DNA from 2 places in the Streptomyces sp. 8N616 genome. Region 1 is predicted to be linked to the other one. Evidence: riboswitches for the same ligand, from Rfam matches in the RefSeq annotation. Region 1 holds a riboswitch; the other holds the start of a gene.

Region 1 (4,410 bases):
AGGGAGGCGGCGAGCACCTCTTCGAGCTCGTTGCAGGGGAAGCCAGCGGGGGTTCCGGGAGGACCGGCGGGCCTGGAGGGGGCGTAACCGGCGGGCTGGGAGAAATCGTAGGGACCGTCGTCAAGACCGGAGTGTGCCCCGTTGGAAGGCACTCCCCCGGCAGGAACGGAGCCGTAAAAACCGGAGTGCGCTCCCTCGGAAGGCACTCCCTCGGGAGGAATGGAGTAGCCGTGCTGCTCCGTCGTGTTCACCGGGCCCACCACCGTCTCGTACGAACCGCACACGCACCCTAACGGCTGCACCCGCGAGCCCTCCCGGGGGTCGCCCGAACCGCGGCGAAAGCCCAGGTCACACGTGACGGTGGGAGGAGGCGGAGGACGCCGCGGGGCCGTCGCTCTCCGTAGCGACGAGTTGCACTCGGTGGCCGGGCTCCGGACGGTGGTCGTGAAACCGATGAACACCCGAAGGGAGCACTCCCATGCCGATGCGTATACCCCGGAAGGCCGGCGTCCTCGTCTCGTCCGCCATGTGCGGCGCGCTCGTGGCGGGCACCGGCGCCGCTGTGGCCGTCTCCGAGACGGGAACCCCCGCGCGCTCCGCGCCCGAGAGGAAGGCGCCCGGGGCTCAGCTGCCCGGCGCCGACGCGCTGCTCGGCCAGGCCAAGCTGCTCGGCGACCTGGGCGGTGTGACCCGGCCCGTCAACGATCTCGTACTGGCCGTGCTCCAGTCCCCCGACGGCAGGCTGCCGGCCGCCGAGGCGAACCGCTACGGCGAGGAGATCAGGAGGGCACTCGCCTCCGTCACGCAGGCGCCCGCCGTGCCGCCCGCCACCCAGCCCGCACCCGGCCAGGACCCGGCCATCCTCCCGGCCTACGACGTGCCCGGCGCCGTGGACCCCGCCACGGATCCCGCCGCGAACGCCGCCGACCCGGCCGCCGCCCCCGCTGCGAACGCCGCCGACCCGGGCCAGGACCTCAAGGCCAAGGCCGTCGCCGACTTCGAGACCAGACTCGACGCCCTGCTCAGGGCGATTCCCGCGGGCGATGAGAGCGTGACCGCGGCCGCGGTCCAGGAACTCCTCACCGGCACGGTCAACGTGGTCGCCAGCGTCATGGTCGGCGGCGGGCTGCCCGCGGCGAATCTGGACGGGCTGCCGCCGATGCCCCAGGTCCCGGGTGCCCCGCAAGCCCCGAACTCCCCCGCCAACCCCGAGGTCCCGGCTTCTCCCGAGGTCCCGGTCGCCCCGGAGGCCCCGGCCTCCCCCGATCTCCCGAGCGCGCCCCCGTCCCCGGCGGCGCCGACCCTGCCCGCCGGCTGGCCCGCGCAGTAGCGGGAGCCAGCTGGCGGGCTGCTCGAAGCCACCCGGGGCCCGCCACCCGGAGCCCGCCACCCGGAGCCCGCCACCCGGAGCCCGCCACCCGGAGCCCGCCACCCGGAGCCCGCCACCCGGAGCCCGCCACAACGGGCTGCGCAAAGCCGGCTGCGCGCGTTACTCGAAGCCGATGCTTTTCAGGGCGCTCGCGGCGCCGCGGTCCAGCAGCACGGCCGAGGTGCAGCCGTCCGGCAGCCGTCCGCGCTCCGCGTCCGCGACCAGCCGCCCCACGGCGCCGCGGTGCCGCGCGAAGGCGTAGCGGGAGACGCCCCGGCCGCGCGAGGCCTGGCCCTCAAGGGCGACCTCCGGCGGGACGTCGAGCAGCGCCATGTGCAGGGAGCGGCCCCGGCGGCGCGCGTCGCGCGCCAGCCAGCGGCGCACCCAGGCGAGGGTGCCGCAGTCGTGCACGACGACGCTGTCACCCGAGGCGAGGCCCCGGTACAGCCGGGCGTAGTGGGCGACCCGCACCAGGGGCCGGTACAGGGCGTACGGGATCATGGCGGGCATGGCGCGCTCCCAGCGGTCGCGCATGTCCTGCGAGTCCACCCGGCGCACCCGGCCGCCGCGCCGATCGAGGCCCGCGACGGCCCGCCTGATCAGCGTGCTCTTGCCGCTGCCCGGCAGCCCGGAGACGACGAGCACGTCACCGGCCGAGTAGCACAGCTCGTACCCCGCGGCCTGGCCGCCGCGCAGGTCGAGCGCGGGCGACGACCGGCGGCCCGGCCTGACCGCTTCCCCGGCGACGGCCTGGAGAGCCTGGAGAACGGGCAGCTCCGGCCGACCGGGCAGCGGGCCGCGCGCGACCTCGCTCGTCGTCGCGTACGCACTGTCCCTGTGCACCGTGATCGTCCTCCCCGTCCGGTCCGGTCACTGCGCCCTGACCCGAAGACTGTCAAGAAAAGGTAATGCCGTAAACCTCGATACCTCGGGACCGGACCGTCCGAACCTCGCGCGGCCGTGCAATGATGTCGGCGCCAACTCCATACCGGCCGTTAGAACCCGCGCGGGAGAGTCCCCGGACCGGCAGCTGTGCCGGTCACCGGGGCGCCGAAGGAGCAAGTCCTCCCTTGAATCTCTCAGGCCCCGTACCGCGCGGGCTAGGCACATCTGAAAAGCGGGCCGCCGCGTGCGGCCCCACCCAAGGTGCAAGCCCGTAGCCCCGACGCGTGATCCGGGGTCGTGGCGAACCTCTCAGGTTCCGATGACAGATGGGGAGGCTGTGTTCTCTTCGACATCAGCCTCGCCACCCCTGCCCGGGAGCCTGAAAACATGACCGAAGCCCAACGCCGTACGCCGCTCGACGCGCTGCACCGCGCGCTCGGCGCGACCATGACCGACTTCGCGGGCTGGGACATGCCGCTGCGCTACGGCAGCGAGCGCGACGAGCACGTCGCCGTCCGCACCCGCGCCGGACTCTTCGACCTCTCCCACATGGGCGAGATCACCCTGACCGGGCCGCAGGCCGGTGAGGTCCTGGACTACGCGCTGGTCGGCCACCTCTCGGCCCTGGCCGTGGGCCGCGCCCGCTACACCATGATCTGCAACGCCGAGGGCGGCATCCTCGACGACCTGATCGTCTACCGGCTGGGGGGTGAGCCGGGCCCTCCCCCTGGCGTCGCCGGGGGCACCCCCACCTCGCCCAAGGCGGGCGAGGAGGGAGAATTCATGGTGGTGGCCAACGCCTCCAACGCGCAGGTGGTGCTGGACGCGCTCACCGAGCGCGCGCAGGGCTTCGACGCGACCGTGCGGGACGACCGTGAGGCCTACGCGCTGATCGCCGTCCAGGGCCCCGAGTCCCCCGGCATCCTCAGGTCCCTGACCGACGCCGACCTGGACGGGCTGAAGTACTACGCCGGCCTGCCCGGCACCGTCGCCGGCGTGGACGCACTCATCGCCCGCACCGGATACACCGGCGAGGACGGCTTCGAGCTCTTCGTCGCGCCGGGCGACGCGGAGGCCCTGTGGCAGGCGCTGACCGAGGCGGGAGCCGCGGTGGGCCTGGTGCCGTGCGGCCTTTCCTGCCGGGACACCCTGCGCCTGGAGGCGGGTATGCCGCTGTACGGGCACGAGCTGACGACCTCGACCACCCCCTTCGACGCGGGCCTCGGCCGGGTCGTGAAGTTCGAGAAGAGCGGTGACTTCGTCGGCCGTACGGCGCTGGAGGCCGCGGCGAAGCGGGCCGAGTCCAGCCCGCCGCGCAAGCTGGTCGGCCTGATCGCTTCCGGCCGCAGGGTGCCGCGCGCCGGGTACGCCGTGGTCTCCGCCGAGTCGGGAAGCGTGATCGGCGAGGTCACGTCCGGCGCCCCGTCGCCGACCCTCGGCAAGCCGATCGCGATCGCGTACGTGGACGCCGACCGCGCCGAGCCGGGCACGGCGGGCGTCGCGGTGGACATCCGCGGCAGCCACGAGCCGTACGAGGTCGTGGCGCTCCCCTTCTACAAGCGGCAGCGCTGACGCCCGCCCAGCGGCGCCGCCTCGCGCGGGACCCCGGCGTCCGTTTCATGACAGCCCGTCCCACCTGTCAAGACCCGTCACCGAGCACTCCCCCCGATCCAGGAGAATTCAGATCATGAGCAACCCCCAGCAGCTTCGCTACAGCAAGGAGCACGAGTGGCTCACCGCCGCTGACGCGGACGGTGTGTCGACCGTGGGCATCACCTCGCACGCCGCCGACGCCCTCGGTGACGTCGTCTTCGTCCAGCTCCCGGAGGTCGGCGACACCGTCACCGCGGGCGACGCCTGCGGCGAGCTGGAGTCGACCAAGTCCGTGAGCGACCTGTACGCGCCGGTCTCGGGCGAGGTCACGGCCGTCAACCAGGACGTCGTGGACGACCCGGCGCTGGTGAACTCCGCCCCCTTCGAGGGCGGCTGGCTGTTCAAGGTACGGGTGAGCGACGAGCCCGCCGACCTGCTCTCCGCCGACGAGTACACCGCCTTCACCGGCAGCTGAACCCGCCGAACCTGCCGAACCTGCCGAACCTGCCGAACCTGCTGAACTCGCTGAATCCGCGAAGTCCCTGACGCCCCTCCTGATTGGG
Region 2 (4,410 bases), on a different contig from region 1:
CGCTTCCTGGACACCGGCGTCTCGCTGCAGAACATCCGTGCGGCCGTCCAGCACCTGCGCGCCAAGGAGCGAGCCGACCTCGCCCAGATGACGCTCATGAGCGACGGCGCGACCGTCTACGAGTGTTCGTCCCCGGACGATGTGGTGAGTCTGCTCCAGGGCGGACAGGGCATCTTCGGCATCGCGGTCGGCGTGGTCTGGCGGGACGTGGAGGACGCCCTGTCCCAGCTTCACGGCGAGCGGGTGGACACCGGAGAGACGCTCGTCGGGCACAACCCGGCCGACGAGCTCGCCCGTCGCCGCAACCGGGCCGTCTGACCCGCCGCAGCCCCGTACACGGCCTGTTGTCAGTGCCGTAGGGCAGCATCGGTGGTGTGAGGTCCGCACCGACCATCCTGCATCTCGACATGGACGCGTTCTTCGCCGCGGTGGAGCAGGCGGCCAAGCCGAGCCTGCGCGGCAAGCCGGTGGTGGTCGGCGGCATCGGTCCGCGCGGCGTGGTGGCCACGGCGTCGTACGAGGCGCGGGTCTTCGGGGTGCACTCCGCCATGGCGACCGGCCAGGCCCGGCGGCTGTGCCCGAACGCCGCCTATCTCGCTCCGCGCTTCACGCTGTACCGCCAGGTCAGCGACGCGGTCATGGAGCTGCTGCACGGGCTGTCCCCGCTGGTCGAGCCGCTGAGCCTGGACGAGGCTTTCGTCGACCTCGAGGCCGGCGGGGTGGCGGCGTCGGCGGACGCCGCGCGCGAGATGGGGGAGCGGCTGCGGCGCGACATCCGGGCCGTCACCGGCCTCACGGGCTCGGTGGGCCTCGCCGGGTCGAAGATGCTCGCCAAGATCGCCTCCGAGCAGGCGAAACCGGACGGACTGGTGCTCATTGCGCCCGGCACGGAGCGTGAGCTGCTGGCGCCCATGACGGTCCGCACCCTCCCGGGCGTCGGTCCGGCCACCGCCGAGCATCTGCGCAGGGCCGGGATCCACAGCGTGGGTGAGATGGCCGAGGCGGGGGAGGACGAGCTGGTCCGGCTGCTGGGCAAAGCGCACGGCAGCTCGCTGCACGCCATGGCCCTGGGCCTCGACGACCGGCCTGTGGTCGCGGAGCGGGACGCCAAGTCCGTGTCCGTCGAGGACACCTTCGACGTCGATCTGCACGACAGGGCGCGGGTGCGGGGCGAGGTCGCGCGGCTCGCCGACCGGTGCGTGCGACGGCTGCGCTCGGCGGGCCGGTCGGGCCGTACGGTCGTGCTGAAGGTCCGGCGCTACGACTTCTCGACGCTCACCCGCTCCGAGACGCTGCGCGGGCCCACCGACGACCCCGCGGTGATCCGGGAGGCCGCCGCGCGGCTCATCGAGACCGTGGACACCACGGGCGGCGTACGGCTGCTCGGCGTCGGGGTCAGCGGGCTCGCCGACTTCACGCAGGAGGACCTGTTCGCGCAGGCCGCGACGGCGGAGACGGCCCACGCGGGGGAGACACCGGGGCCGGAAGCGGAGGCCGGCGGCGCGGAACCGGAGACCGCGGGTGGGGGTACGCCCCCAGCTACCACTGGGGGGACCCCCACCCATGCCGAAGGCTATGGGGGAGCGCCACCCGGGGCGGAGGAAGCGGCGCCGGAGCCCGGCCACAGGCGCTGGGTGCCGGGCCATGACGTCCGGCATGCGGAGTTCGGACCTGGCTGGGTGCAGGGCAGCGGGGTCGGGAAGGTCACCGTGCGCTTCGAACAGCCGTGGTCGGCGCCTGGGCGGGTGCGCACGTTCCCCGTGGACGACCCCGGCCTGGAGCCGTCCGAGCCTCTGCCTCTGGTGTCACCCGAGGACCGGGACGCGGACGCGTACGCGGGCGATCAGTCGCCGTCCCCGGCGATACGGCCGAAGTCCTGGTCGCCGTCGTCCCCGTCGTCCTGGCCGCTGCCCGGAGCGGACGCGTCGAGCCCGTAGTGGTGGTAGAGCTGCAGCTCCTGCTCCGGCGAGAGGTGCCGCCCCACGCCGAAGTCGGGAGCGTCCTTGATCAGAGACCGGTGGTAGGGGACCCGCAGGGTGTCGTCGACGACCTCGCTGGGCTCCAGCGGTACGAACGCGTCGCGCCCGAACAGGCCGGTGCGCACGGCGGCCCACTCAGGACGCCCTGTGGCGTCATCCAGATACACCTCGTCCACGGTGCCGATCTTCGCTCCGTCCAGGTCGAACGCCTTGCGTCCTATCAGGCTCCGCGGATCGATATCGGACTGCACGCTGCCCTCCAACTCCTCGTACGTCCTCTATGAGACAACGAAAGGCCACATCTCGTGCCTCGGCCACTCGGCGTCCTGCGGGTCACGCCCGGCGTGAGGCGCGCTGGTAGGCTGACAGCGGCTGCAGACCCCGTGCGGGAGAGTCCTCCGCTGCAAGGCCGGAGGCGCCGAAGGAGCAAATCCTCCCCGGAATCTCTCAGGCACCCGTACCGCACGGACGAGGTCACTCTGGAAAGCAGGGCGGGCGTCGGACGGAATGTGCCGGAACCCCTCCTCACCGACGGTGAAAGCCGGGCCGCCCAGGCGGACCGGTGAAGCTCTCAGGTTGAGATGACAGAGGGGGAGGCCGTCCGGGTACTCGTGCAGTGGTACCCCTCGCAGGTCGAGTCGACCAGGAGGCCTCCGCAGATGACCGCCAACCGCATCCCACTCTCCCGGCTGGAGCGTGGCATCCCCTTCGAGCAGCGCCACATCGGCCCCGATGCCGGGGCCCAGGCGAAGATGCTCGCCCAGGTCGGCTACGGCTCGCTCGACGAACTCACCGCCGCCGCCGTGCCCGACGTGATCAAGAGCGCCGGGGCGCTGGACCTGCCGGAGGCGCGCGGGGAGGGCGACGTCCTCGCCGAGCTGCGCGGGCTCGCCGACCGCAACGAGGTGCTGGCCCCGATGATCGGGCTCGGCTACTACGGCACCTTCACCCCGCCGGTGATCCTCCGCAACGTCCTGGAGAACCCGGCCTGGTACACCGCCTACACGCCGTACCAGCCGGAGATCTCGCAGGGCCGCCTCGAGGCGCTGCTGAACTTCCAGACCGTCGTCGCCGACCTGACGGGTCTGCCGACCGCGGGTGCCTCGCTGCTCGACGAGGCCACCGCCGCCGCCGAGGCCGTGGCCCTCTCCCGCCGCGTCGGCGAGGTCAAGGACGGGGTCTTCCTCATCGACGCCGACTGTCTCCCGCAGACCATCGCCGTCATCGAGACCCGCGCCGAGCCGACCGGCGTCGAGGTCGTCGTCGCCGACCTGTCCGGCGGCATTCCGGCGGAGGCCGCCGAGCGCGGTGTCTTCGGCGTGCTGCTGCAGTACCCGGGCGCCTCCGGGCAGGTGCGGGACCTGCGGCCGGTGATCGAGCAGGCCCACGAGCTGGGCGCGGTCGTCACCGTCTCCGCCGACCTCCTCGCCCTCACCCTGCTCACCTCGCCCGGCGACCTGGGCGCGGACATCGCCGTCGGCACCAGCCAGCGCTTCGGCGTCCCGATGGGCTTCGGCGGCCCGCACGCCGGCTACATGTCCGTACGCTCGACGTTCGCCCGCAGCCTGCCGGGCCGGCTCGTCGGAGTCTCCGTGGACGCGGACGGCGACAAGGCGTACCGGCTGGCCCTGCAGACCCGCGAGCAGCACATCCGCCGCGAGAAGGCCACGAGCAACATCTGCACCGCGCAGGTGCTGCTCGCCGTCATGGCCGGGATGTACGCCGTCTACCACGGCCCGGACGGGCTGGCGGGCATCGCCCGGCGGACCCACCGCTACGCCGCGCTGCTCGCCGAGGGTCTGCGGGCGGGCGGCGTGGAGATCGTCCACGGCTCGTACTTCGACACCCTGACCGCCCGCGTCCCCGGGCGGGCCGCCGGCGTCGTGGCCGCCGCCCGCGAGGCCGGGGTCAATCTGCGCGAGATCGACGCGGACCTGGTCGGCATCGCCTGCGACGAGACCACCGACCGGGACCAGCTGGCCGCGGTGTGGGGCGCCTTCGGCGTCGAGGCGGACGTGGAGGCGCTGGACGCGACCGTGGAGGATGCGCTGCCGGAGGCGCTGCTGCGCACCGACGAGTACCTCACGCACCCGGTCTTCCGCCAGCACCGCTCCGAGACCGCGATGCTGCGCTACCTGCGCAAGCTGGCCGACCGGGACTACGCGCTCGACCGCGGCATGATCCCGCTGGGCTCCTGCACCATGAAGCTCAACGCGACGACGGAGATGGAGCCGGTCACCTGGCCCGAGTTCGGGGCGCTGCACCCGTTCGCGCCCGTCGAGCAGGCCGAGGGCTATGTGACGCTGATTCGCGAGCTCGAGGAGCGGCTCGCCGAGGTCACCGGCTACGACAAGGTGTCGATCCAGCCGAACGCGGGCTCCCAGGGCGAGCTGGCGGGACTGCTGGCCGTACGGGCGTACCACCGCGCCAA

Evidence for each region. Region 1 has a riboswitch for glycine ahead of gcvT (glycine cleavage system aminomethyltransferase GcvT). Riboswitches for the same ligand answer to the same signal wherever they lie in the genome.
Region 2: it holds a riboswitch for glycine, as region 1 does, so the genes downstream of both, gcvP (aminomethyl-transferring glycine dehydrogenase) here and gcvT (glycine cleavage system aminomethyltransferase GcvT) in region 1, are expected to answer to the same signal.

What each region holds. Positions count from the first base shown of each region.
Region 1 covers NZ_JBQQBY010000022.1:20,033-24,442, forward strand. The annotation lists gene ACTWQC_RS20960 (enhanced serine sensitivity protein SseB) at 1-17, opposite strand, end outside; gene ACTWQC_RS20965 (hypothetical protein) at 479-1,330, shown strand; gene ACTWQC_RS20970 (AAA family ATPase) at 1,490-2,218, opposite strand; glycine riboswitch at 2,367-2,473, shown strand; gene gcvT (glycine cleavage system aminomethyltransferase GcvT) at 2,642-3,826, shown strand; gene gcvH (glycine cleavage system protein GcvH) at 3,942-4,322, shown strand.
Region 2 covers NZ_JBQQBY010000008.1:208,837-213,246, reverse strand. The annotation lists gene ACTWQC_RS10225 (MerR family transcriptional regulator) at 1-318, shown strand, start outside; gene ACTWQC_RS10220 (DNA polymerase IV) at 375-1,937, shown strand; gene ACTWQC_RS10215 (PRC-barrel domain-containing protein) at 1,844-2,230, opposite strand; glycine riboswitch at 2,356-2,452, shown strand; gene gcvP (aminomethyl-transferring glycine dehydrogenase) at 2,639-4,410, shown strand, end outside.